2 regions of the Paenibacillus sp. NPDC056579 genome follow, and region 1 is predicted to be linked to the other one. Evidence: riboswitches for the same ligand, from Rfam matches in the RefSeq annotation. Region 1 holds a riboswitch; the other holds the start of a gene.
The links. Region 1 has a riboswitch for cyclic di-AMP ahead of ACFQ88_RS19945 (hypothetical protein). Riboswitches for the same ligand answer to the same signal wherever they lie in the genome.
Positions count from the first base shown of each region.

Region 2: another riboswitch for cyclic di-AMP. It lies ahead of ACFQ88_RS38120 (resuscitation-promoting factor); the one in region 1 lies ahead of ACFQ88_RS19945 (hypothetical protein).

Region 1 is NZ_JBHTVD010000005.1:48,032-53,524, forward strand. It holds gene ACFQ88_RS19930 (ABC transporter permease) at 1-76, shown strand, start outside; gene ACFQ88_RS19935 (sensor histidine kinase) at 80-1,225, shown strand; gene ACFQ88_RS19940 (response regulator transcription factor) at 1,222-1,827, shown strand; cyclic di-AMP (ydaO/yuaA leader) riboswitch at 2,056-2,244, shown strand; cyclic di-AMP (ydaO/yuaA leader) riboswitch at 2,354-2,527, shown strand; gene ACFQ88_RS19945 (hypothetical protein) at 2,752-3,159, shown strand; gene ACFQ88_RS19950 (universal stress protein) at 3,206-5,493, shown strand, end outside.
Region 2 is NZ_JBHTVD010000020.1:46,132-51,624, reverse strand. It holds gene ACFQ88_RS38135 (AbrB/MazE/SpoVT family DNA-binding domain-containing protein) at 352-606, opposite strand; gene ACFQ88_RS38130 (HD domain-containing protein) at 965-2,242, shown strand; gene ACFQ88_RS38125 (TatD family hydrolase) at 2,295-3,062, shown strand; cyclic di-AMP (ydaO/yuaA leader) riboswitch at 3,287-3,482, shown strand; gene ACFQ88_RS38120 (resuscitation-promoting factor) at 3,768-4,907, shown strand; gene rnmV (ribonuclease M5) at 5,011-5,493, shown strand, end outside.

The DNA.
Region 1 (5,493 bases):
TGTTCTGCTTGCTGCTTACGCCGCCGTCTTTATGGTATTATCTTCCTATAGAATCAAGAGACAGGAAGCGATATAAGCGATGTTCAAGAAAGCGTCCGAGCCTTTCGGCAGCGGAATCAGTATTTTCCAAATGATTTGGCTGGTGTATATGGCTGCTCCCATCTACAGCATGCTGCAAAAGCCGGTTCCCGAAATGTGGATCGGTTTTCCTTTATTGATATTATTTGTGGCCTTAAATATCGCCTCGTATAGGGATGTGCCGCGCCGGCTCCTGTATGTGCTTCTGATGTACGGCATCGTGGTCTATTTATGCTTCCGCTACGATATCACCTTTTGGTTCATGGGCTTCTATGCGGCTCCGATCATCGGGCTGCTTCCCTCCAGGAAGCAATTTTACTCGGGCATGGCTGTTATGCTGCTCTTGTTTGTATTTGTATTCGGCTCACATACGCATCATTTCACCGGGAGCGATCTGGTGCTTATGATCCCTTCCTCGGCGCTGATGATCGGATTGCCGTTCATTCTCCGTGCCGGTGTGAGGTCAAGGGAGCTTAAGGCCAAGCTGCATTCGGCCAACGAGGAAATAGCAAGGCTTGTGCAAATAGAGGAAAGGCAGCGCATATCCCGGGATTTGCACGATACGCTGGGACATACGTTATCTTTGATCACGTTAAAAAGCGAGCTCGCGGAAAAGCTGGTGTTGAAGCAGCCGGAGCGTGCCGTACAGGAAGTCAGGGATATTCAGATGACGGCTCGCGCTGCGCTGAAGCAGGTGCGTGAGCTTGTATCGGGAATGAATGCGGTGACGCTGGCGGAGGAAATTCAGCATGCAGAACGGATATTAGCTGCAGCCAATATGGAGCTTACCGTGGAAGGAGATGCTTCGCAGATCAAAGCGTCGCCTGTCATCCAAAACATCCTCGGCATGTGTCTGCGCGAGGCGGTTACGAATGTCGTCAAGCACAGCAAAGCGACAGGCTGTGGGATTGTTGTGCAGGAAGACCGAAGCGAAATTACCGTCACAGTCCGTGACAACGGCGTCGGACTGCAGGTGGCGGCTGTCGCAGCATCGCCATCCGGCCATGGACTGGTAGGGATGAAGGAACGTCTCGACTTGATCGACGGCAGGCTGGAGCTGCAATCGGAACCGGGAAAAGGGACGCAGGTCACACTATCCGTACCCAATATCGTGAAGAATCAACAGGCAGGTGACAATAAACGATGAAAGTGATTATTGCAGAGGACCAACGAATGCTGCGGGGCGCCCTGAGCGCTCTTCTCGATTTGGAGGACGATATCGAAATCATCGGGCAGGCGGAGCAAGGGGAGGAAGCGCTGCGCATGATTGTGGAGCTGAATCCCGATTTGTGCCTGCTCGATATTGAAATGCCGCGGATGACCGGCCTCGACATCGCAGAGCGGCTGCAGGAGCTTGGGCATCCGTGCCGTGTCGTCATTTTGACGACGTTTTCCCGTGCCGGCTACTTTCAACGGGCGATGAAGGCGGGAGTGCAAGGGTACTTGCTTAAGGATTCCCCTATCGACGAGCTTAGCAGCGCGCTGCGCAAAGTTCACGCCGGGGGCAAAGCGATCAGTCCCGAGCTGGCCTTCTCGTTCTGGGAGGCGGCAGAAAATCCGCTCACGGATCGGGAACAGGAGGTGCTGATGCTGGTGGCCCAGGGCATGTCGGCGAATGAAATCGCCCGGGAGCTGTTCTTGTCGGGCGGCACGGTACGTAATTACGTATCGGAAATTATGCAAAAGCTGGAGGCAAAAAATCGGATCGAAGCCATCCAGATCGCCGAGAAAAAGGGTTGGCTGAAATAAAAGGGACAGTGAAGGGGCAACAAAGCATGCGACGGCTCGGACAAGGGGGCACGATTTACGAAAAATGCAGAATGAGTGAGCAGGAGGCAGTATTCTAGAGACCGATCTTTAAGTAAGCGTTACCATGATTTGAATTCGTTTTATATCATCGCACAAGTCCCTCGGGTGTTCTTTACAGAAAGGAGCAACAGGCGTAATATACAATTCATGATTTGTTAATGTAGTTTCGATTCTTGATCGCTCAATTTCCGTAACTGGAAAGCGGGGGAACCAACGAAGCGGTGCGCGTTCGGTGTGAGAGCCGTTCGGGTATTGCTAGGGGTGAATCCCAAGGCATTCGCAGCAATGCTTTGGGTAGGGCGACTCTCACCGCCCGAATCCGACAGCTAACCTCGTCAGCGTGGATAGACATGGCTTGTTTATAAGCAAAGCGGACATGTCAATGAGAGAGGATGATGGAGCTTGTGATCGTTTATTGCGGCCACAGGGCTTATGCCTCTGTGGTCTTTTTTGTGTTCAAACATAGCAAAATGAATCGCTGAGTCCTTGGGCTATAGGTCTTAAGGATCGGGGGAACCGACGAGCCAAACGGCTCATGGGGTGAATCTTGCAGCAGGAGCGGTTAATCCAGGGTGCAAGTAGGGCGACTCTCACGCCCGAATCCGACAGCTAACCTCGTAAGCGTATCGGGAGAGGCAACTAATATCGTGTGCAGGCACAGCGGAATGCTGTGCTCTTAAAGAAGCCGCGAGAAGAGTTCTCTTCTCGCAGGCTTCTTTTTTGCTGCCCTCGGAAACGGACGATACTAATTTTCGTTGCCGTCAGGGATGAGGCCAAAATTTGCGGGTATAAAAAAATGGCAGATTTGTGCGTCTCCCTGGGATAACGGTTGCCTCCTCAAGGGAGAATAGGAGGAAGAGAACAATGAACGCCACGCAAGAGTACATTCTTGTATCGGCACCAAACAAAACCGGAGAAAGCTTCATCCGGATGCTCATGTCCAAAGAAATTCCCTTCGCCGTCATAACAAACAGCAAGGGAGAGCAGGGCCGGCTCGCCCGGATTGGCGTAAAGCATATTATTTTCATTGATACGAACGAATATGAATCATGGGTGTTACCCGAGCTTCCCATCGGCAAAGTATTTTTATTCGAAAGCTCCTTAAATTTATGCTGCCGGTTTATTCAAATATGCAGAACGTGGACGTCCCAAGATATATGCGTTATCACGCACAATAGCAATCCGAGGCTCGTATATAAAGGCCTTGGAGCGGATGAAGTGATTCATACGCCTAGCCACGAAGTGTCCTTTTTGGTAGAGGGCAGGGTGTAATAGCTTGCCGGCAGAACGGTGTCATTTATCAATCCGGGAGGATGCCATGGAAACCTTTAGAGGGAAAACGCCGGAGGAAATACTGTTATCCATCTCCAGGCTCCATCGCGGAAGACTGAAGGTGTACATCGGCGCGGTCAGCGGCTCTGGCAAAACCTACCACATGCTCCGCGAAGGGCAGGCGCTCAAGCAGCAGGGGATCGATGTGGTTATCTGCGCGGTCTCGACGATGCAACGGCCGGAGACGGTAGAGCAAATAGGCGACCTGGAGCGGGTGCCGAGCATCCATTGGCACGGCAAGGAAGGCACGGAGAAGAAGGATTTGAATCTGGAAGCGCTGCTTAAGCGTAATCCCGAGGTTGTTCTGGTCGACGGCTTGGCCCACCGGAACCGCAAGGACGCCGGTTTCCCTACCCGCTTGGATGATATCAAGCAGCTGCTCAGCCATGGCATAAGCGTTATCACAACGATCAACGTGTATGAGCTGGAAGGAGCGACGGAGCTGGCCAAACGGTGGACCGGCATCGAAGTGCGCGAAACCGTACCTGCCGACACGCTGGAGCTGGCGGATGAGGTCGTGCTCATCGACGTGACGCCGGAAACGCTGTTGACCCGTGCTGCTGAAGGGCAAATGCGGCTTAGCTGCGAAGCGGATATTTACAAGCGGGGGAACCTGGCCGTGCTGCGGGAGCTGGCGCTTCGTCTTGTTGCCGAAGGCGTGAACGACACGCTGGAGAAGCACCGCGAGGAGATGGGGCTCCTGGGGCCTTCAGGTGCCGCGGAGCGCATTCTCGTGTCCGCGCAATACCATTGGAACGGATCGATCCACGTGCGCCGCGGACAGCAGATCGCCAAGCGGCTGAACGGCGAGCTGGTCGTCGTAACCTTCAAGGGGAAGCGGGAGATGACCAAGGAGGAGACCGCCTTCAAACGGTCGATCGTGAAGCTGACCGAGAAGGTAGGCGGAAGCTTCGAGGAGCTTCCTTTGGGCTCGCGCCGGGCACTCCCGAAGCGTCTGGTTGACTATGCGATCGAGCACAATGTAACGAGAATCGTCATGGGCCATTCCAAGCAAACGCGCTGGCAGGAGCTGTGGCAAGGCTCGATCGTTCACGACATGCTGAAGCGGACGAAGAATATCGACATCTTCATCGTTGCGGACCGGGCGGAGCATGAGGGAGAACGGATTCTTCCGGCCCGGATGACAAGGCAGGCGGACGATCCTTACCGCCGGCTCAGCATGAAGGAAGTGGAGAAGCGGATCCAGCAGATCAAACGGGGACGGCTTAAGGTATATATCGGTGCCGCGCCCGGAGTAGGCAAAACCTATACGATGCTGCGAGAAGGCAACGATCTGCTGCGCAAAGGCGTATCGGTGAAGATCGGCTTGCTGGAAACGCACGGCCGTAAGGAGACCAAGGATCAGATCGGCGCATTGGACACGATTCCCCGCAAGGTCATTGATTACCGGGGAACCCGCCTCGAAGAAATGGATACGGACGAGATTATCCGTCTCGCTCCGGAAATTGTTCTCGTAGATGAGCTGGCGCATACGAATGTGCCGGGCAGCAAATACAAGAAGCGCTATGAGGACGTATTGGAAATATTGGATGCCGGCATTTCCGTCATTTCCACGGTCAACGTGCAGCATCTCGAAAGCTTGAACGATGCGGTGGAACAAATGACCGGTGTCCGTGTCCGGGAAACCGTACCGGACCGTATATTGCGGCTTGCGGATGAAGTACAGCTGATCGATGTCGCTCCAGCGTCGTTGCAGCAGCGGATGAAGGAAGGCAAAATCTACGCGATGGACAAAGTGAACCAGGCGCTGGGCAACTTCTTCAAGACGGGCAATCTTATCGCCCTCAGGGAGCTGGCGCTTCGGGAAATCGCCGATGATGTAGACGAACGCCTGGAATCGCTGGAGCGCAAAGGCTCTCTACGGGGTCCGTGGCGTCGCCGTGAGGTCATCTACGTCGGTGTCAGCAGCACGCCTAAGGCGGAGCGGCTCGTAAGAAGAGGCTTCCGGATCGCGCATCGGCTAAAGGCGGCTTGGTATGTCACTTATGTGCAGACCAAGCATAGGAAGCAGCCGGATGATCTGGAAGAGAGACTGGAGCAAATCCGAAAGCTGACCGAGCGTCTCGGGGGAACGTTCGAGATGCAGGCCGCGGATCACCGCAGCCAAATTGCCGACGTGCTCGTAGCCAAAGCCAAGGAGTACAAGGCTACGCAATTAATCATCGGCCAATCGGGGCAGACCGTGTGGCAGGAGTGGTGGCACGGCTCGCTGGTCAAAAAGCTGCTGCGCTTGTCACGGCATGCCGATGTGCT
Region 2 (5,493 bases), on a different contig from region 1:
ATATCTTTGAAAAAGGCCGATCGAAGCTATGCTCGATCGGCTTGTTTGTTAGCTCTACTATATAAATGGAGTTTGAACATTGCAAAAAAGGGAGTAAGGAAATGAACCGGAGAGTTCACGAGCCGCCTTTTAAGATGGATTATAACCTTAAAACTGAATAATAAGAATCCATCTTAAACAGCGGCCGGAGGTACATTCCTTCTCCCTAACCCGGTAATGTTCAAACTCCATCCCCACCCCAAAAAAAATCCCCAATTTCATAAAAAATCATGAATTGGGGAATAGAGGAGATATGAAAAAGGTTAGAATTACCTTAGTAAGAAGTGCTATCCTTATTATAACCTATTTTTTTTATTTTGTCACAGGTATTGGCATTTCGGATAAACATTCGTGACAAACAATTTTTCCTTTGAAGTAGGACACGTTTTCAGCGTTTCCACAGAAAATACAAGCAGGTTCATATTTCTTCAACATGATGCGCTCGCCGTCCACATAAATTTCCAAAGCGTCCTTCTCGCCGATGCCCAGCGTTCTGCGAAGCTCGATCGGAATAACGACACGTCCCAACTCGTCGACCTTTCTAACAATACCAGTAGATTTCATCATATATGATAAGTCCCCTCTCAATAAATTAATCGTCATGATTCGACATTCTTCTTAAGGTTTATGATACCAACCATTCCCAAAATAGTCAACTATCATTTTTGATTTTTACCCGTTAAAAATTGGAATGAAACCCTTCTTGTACAAAATTTAATTTATTAAACAAGTGAAAAACCTCAAAAAACAAAGGCTTTTAACTAAATGGGAATCGTAGTAATATGAATATATTGCATGTCCAAGAAATAATTTCAAGTCATATAATGTTCACATTTGGAAGTTGATTACGACAATATTCGACAAATCTACGGATTTTCCGTCTCATTTATTTTGTCGAATGCAACCAGGCTAAGGGGGAACCGACATGTCGAATCCATTGCGCGAAGAAAAAGTTTTCAAAGACCCTGTGCATAAATACATCTACGTGCAGGATCAGACCGTATGGGACTTGATTAATACCAAAGAATTTCAGCGCCTGCGCCGCATCCGGCAGCTGGGTACGTGCTTTTTGACCTTTCATGGAGCCGAGCACAGCCGGTTCTCCCATTCCTTGGGCGTCTACGAAGTCACCCGCAAAATCATCTCGCAGTTCGAACGCAACGGCTACGAGGATTGGCCGAGCGACGAGCGGCTGCTCAGCTTGTGTGCAGCGCTGCTGCATGACGTCGGGCACGGACCGTTTTCCCATTCCATCGAAAAAACGTTCGGCACGAACCACGAGGAATGGTCTTGCCGGATCGTTCTGGGAGACACGGAAGTGAACCGCGTGCTGAAGCAGGTATCCCCGTCATTTCCGCAGAAGGTGGCCGGTGTCATCGCCAAAACCTACAATCAGGAAATCGTCATCAGTCTCGTGTCCAGCCAACTGGATGCGGATCGGATGGATTACTTACTGCGCGATGCTTATTTCACCGGGGTCAATTACGGCACCTTCGACCTCGAGCGTATATTGCGGGTGATGCGTCCGTTCCAAGGGCACATTGTCGTCAAGGAAAGCGGCATGCACGCGGTGGAGGACTACTTGATGTCCCGTTACCAAATGTACTGGCAGGTCTACTTCCACCCGGTTACCCGCAGCGCCGAAGTGATTTTGCATAATATTTTTCAAAGAGCGAAACAGTTATATGAAGAAAACTACGCCTTCTCGTTTATGCTGCAGCCGCTGTTAAGCTTGTTCCGTCGTACGCTGACCGTAGAGGAGTACCTGCTGCTCGACGAAGCGTTCATGCAGACCGTGCTGATGCAATGGTCCGGCGAAGCCGATCCGATATTGTCCGACCTGTGCTCCCGTTTCTTAAACCGCAGGCTGTTCAAATATGTCACGCTGGAGCGGATTGATGTACAGCTGATCGAGCAGCTTCGTGATGCGATGACGGCTCTCGGAATCGATCCTGCGTTTTATCTCGAAATTGATTTCCCTTCGGATCTTTCGTATGATGTGTATCGTCCGGGCGAGCATGACGAAAAATTGCCGATTTTGCTGCTGGACCATAAAGAAGGGCTGACAGAAATTTCGCGCAAGTCGGAAATTGTCCGTTCAATCAGCGGCATCCACATGGGGAAATACCATCTTTATTTCCCGGAGGAGCTGCTCAGGGCTGACCTTAAGCCGGAGCACCGGAAGCTGCTTGGCGTAGAATAAAGCGCAGCAGCCTCATCCATACAGACTTCAATAAAGGAGACTTTGTTTACATATGCTGACCGATACGCACACACATTTAAACGCACCGCAATTCGATGAAGATCGACACGAGGTCATCCGGCGCGCGCAAGAGAACGGAATCAGTCGAATCGTCAATGTCGGATTTAACCGGGAAACGATCCCCACCTCGATCGCATTGGCAGAGCAATATGATTTCATTTATTCGACCGTGGGCTGGCATCCTCAAGACGCCAAGGATATGACGCCGGAGGACCTGAAGTGGATCGAGCAGCTATGCTCCCATCCCAAAGTCGTCGCTATCGGCGAGATCGGCCTGGATTACTACTGGGATACGTCATTCAAAGACGTGCAGGACCGCGTATTTCGCGAGCAGGTTCGGCTGGCCCGTAAATTGAACATGCCGATCGTTATCCATAACCGTGACGCGCATCAAGATATTATCCGTGTTCTCCGTGAGGAGAAGGCGTCGGAGGTCGGCGGCGTCATGCACTGCTTCTCGGGCAGCTGGGAGACGGCGAAGATGTGTCTCGATATGAACTTCTACATCTCGTTCGGCGGGCCGGTTACTTTCAAGAACGCCAAACAGCCGAAGGAAGTGCTTGAAAAGGTTCCTCTCGATCGGCTGTTGGTCGAAACCGATGCTCCATATTTGACTCCGCATCCTCATCGCGGCAAAAGAAATGAAACTGCGTATGTGAAATTAGTCGCAGAAACCGCTGCTCAAATCAAAGGGTTAACCTTGGAGGAGCTGGCTCACGCGACTACTAAAAATGCAGTTAGATTATTCGGTTTGGAGTAGAGGAATCCGGGGGTCAGGACAGCCCTTTTTTCGTCGAAATCGTGATAATTAAAGAAAATTGGTTAAAACAGTAAGTCAGTGCAAGAAAAATAAGGGTTTTCTTTTTGAAACTGCTAAAATTTGTTTGAATTGAACAAAAACGGACCTTTTTTGGCGAGTTTGTATACTTTACAACTTTATATCCGACAGCGTAAACTCAATATTAACTTAATACGATTACCAGATTTCCACTATCGCTGAGTTTCCGTAAGGGAAACGGGGGAACCGTAAGCTGACCTGTCTCGAATTTCAATAAGACTAAGGTCACAATTTCTGGGGTGAGTCTTGGTGAGGATGAACGGCTAACAATCCGATACCAAGTAGGGCGACTCTCAAGTCCGAATCCGTCAGCTAACCTCGTAAGCGTAAGAGAGAGGTAACGATTGTCGTGTGCTTTATTTCATTTTGATGAAATAACGAAAAGTCACGGGAAGAGTCCTCTTTCCGATGACTTTTTTTATGTTCTCCCGTTCATTGTGATACGAATCCGACAACATAACGACCGAATACCGGGGAGGTGCTGGCCGCACGCAGGAAGAAACGATATGGCCCGTAGGTTGCAGCCCTTAGTTGAATTAACGAAAGATTGCAAAACTTAAACCATAGTCGCGTCAGATGAAATCATGCGAAACACTCGACGGCGGGGCTTTGAAGGAGGACCGACAAGTGGGAGCTATTCAACACGAGCAAACCCATGTAAGACGATCATCCAGCATGTCCTTCGCATTGCGATGGAAGCATGAAAACTTGCGTTTGATATCGAAAGCAGCACTCATTTCATTCGCTTTGACTTTCATGTTTTTGATGATGTTATACGGTACGGCTACCAAGAAGGTATCCGTAGTTGTGAACGGACAGGAAACCGTTGTGTATACGAAGCAATGGGATCTGCAGCGTTTACTGGATGAGCAGAAGATTACTGTTGGAGAGCACGATAGGCTCTCGGCAGCGCTGGATTCGAAGGTGAAGAACGGTGACCGGATCACCATCGAGCATGCCAAGCCGCTTCAGCTTACGGCTGACGGCGAGCAGAAGACGCATTATACCGTTGCCACGACGGTAGGGGATGCTCTCAAAGATTTGAACGTCACGGTTGGGGAGCTGGATAAGGTAAATCCGTCGCTGGATGCCGAACTGCCTCCGAGCGGTGAGATTCAAATTGTCCGGGTCAAGAAAGAAATGGAAGAGGTTTCGGAAAAAGTAGCGTTTAGCGTAGTGAAGAAGAACGATCCGCAGCTGGTAAAGGGCAAAGAACAGATAGTGCAAGAAGGGCAAGAGGGCGTAGTCCTCAAAACTACGGAAAAGGTTTATGAAGATGGAGTCTTGGTCTCCGAGCAAGTGGTTGGTGAGAAGGTCCAAACGGAAAGCGTCAATAAAGTGGTCGCTATCGGGACGAAAAATCCGGTAGTCGTGTTGTCGGCGTCATCGCCGAATCTTCAAGAAGTAACCAAAGGCGGTGTGTCTTTTGGCGTGAAGCAGGTCATCAATAACGTGACCTTGACTGCATATACGGCAAGTGTAGCTTCTACGGGCAAAAGCGCGGAGCATCCGCAGTTCGGTATTACTTCATCGGGTACGAGAGTAACGGAAGGTCGAACAATTGCAGTGGATCCCAAAGTGGTTCCCCTGGGCTGGTGGGTTTATATCGATGGGCTTGGCTTCCGCAGAGCGGAGGATACGGGCAGCGCCGTGAAAGGCAACGTCATCGATGTGTATTTCGACAGCGGTTCTTATGCTAACAAATTTGGCATGAAGCGTGGGTATACGGTCTATGTCATTGGACCGAAGAAGCCGACGGCGGACTAAGGACCTGCAATTAGGGCAGACTCATAATATATAGGGTAACGGATGAGAAGAGGGATACCTCTTCTTTTTTCTGTGGTTGGCTTTCCAGAAAGAAGGTTGTAAGATGATAAAGGAAATTATTGTCGTTGAGGGCAAGGACGATACGACAGCCATTAAACGGGCGGTAGACGCCGAAACGATCGAGACCGGCGGGTCGGCGATCAATAAAGAGGTCATCAAAAGAATTCGCCTCGCGCAGCAGCGCCGGGGAGTGATCATATTAACCGATCCGGATCATGCGGGAGAGCGGATACGTAAAATCATTACGGCTCAGGTCAAAGGGTGCAAGCACGCTTTCATCACGCAGGAGGAAGCGACGAGCAAAGGCGATATCGGCGTCGAGAACGCGTCCGTGGACGTGATCCGCAAGGCGCTGGCAAACGTGCGCACCGATTATGAGGCGGAGGAGTCCGATATTACGTGGGAAGACCTTATCAACGCCGGGCTGATCGTTCATAATCAGGCGTCCGCGAGACGGATGGTAATGGGGAATCTGCTCGGGATCGGGTATTGTAACGGAAAGCAATTTTATAACCGCTGCCGGATG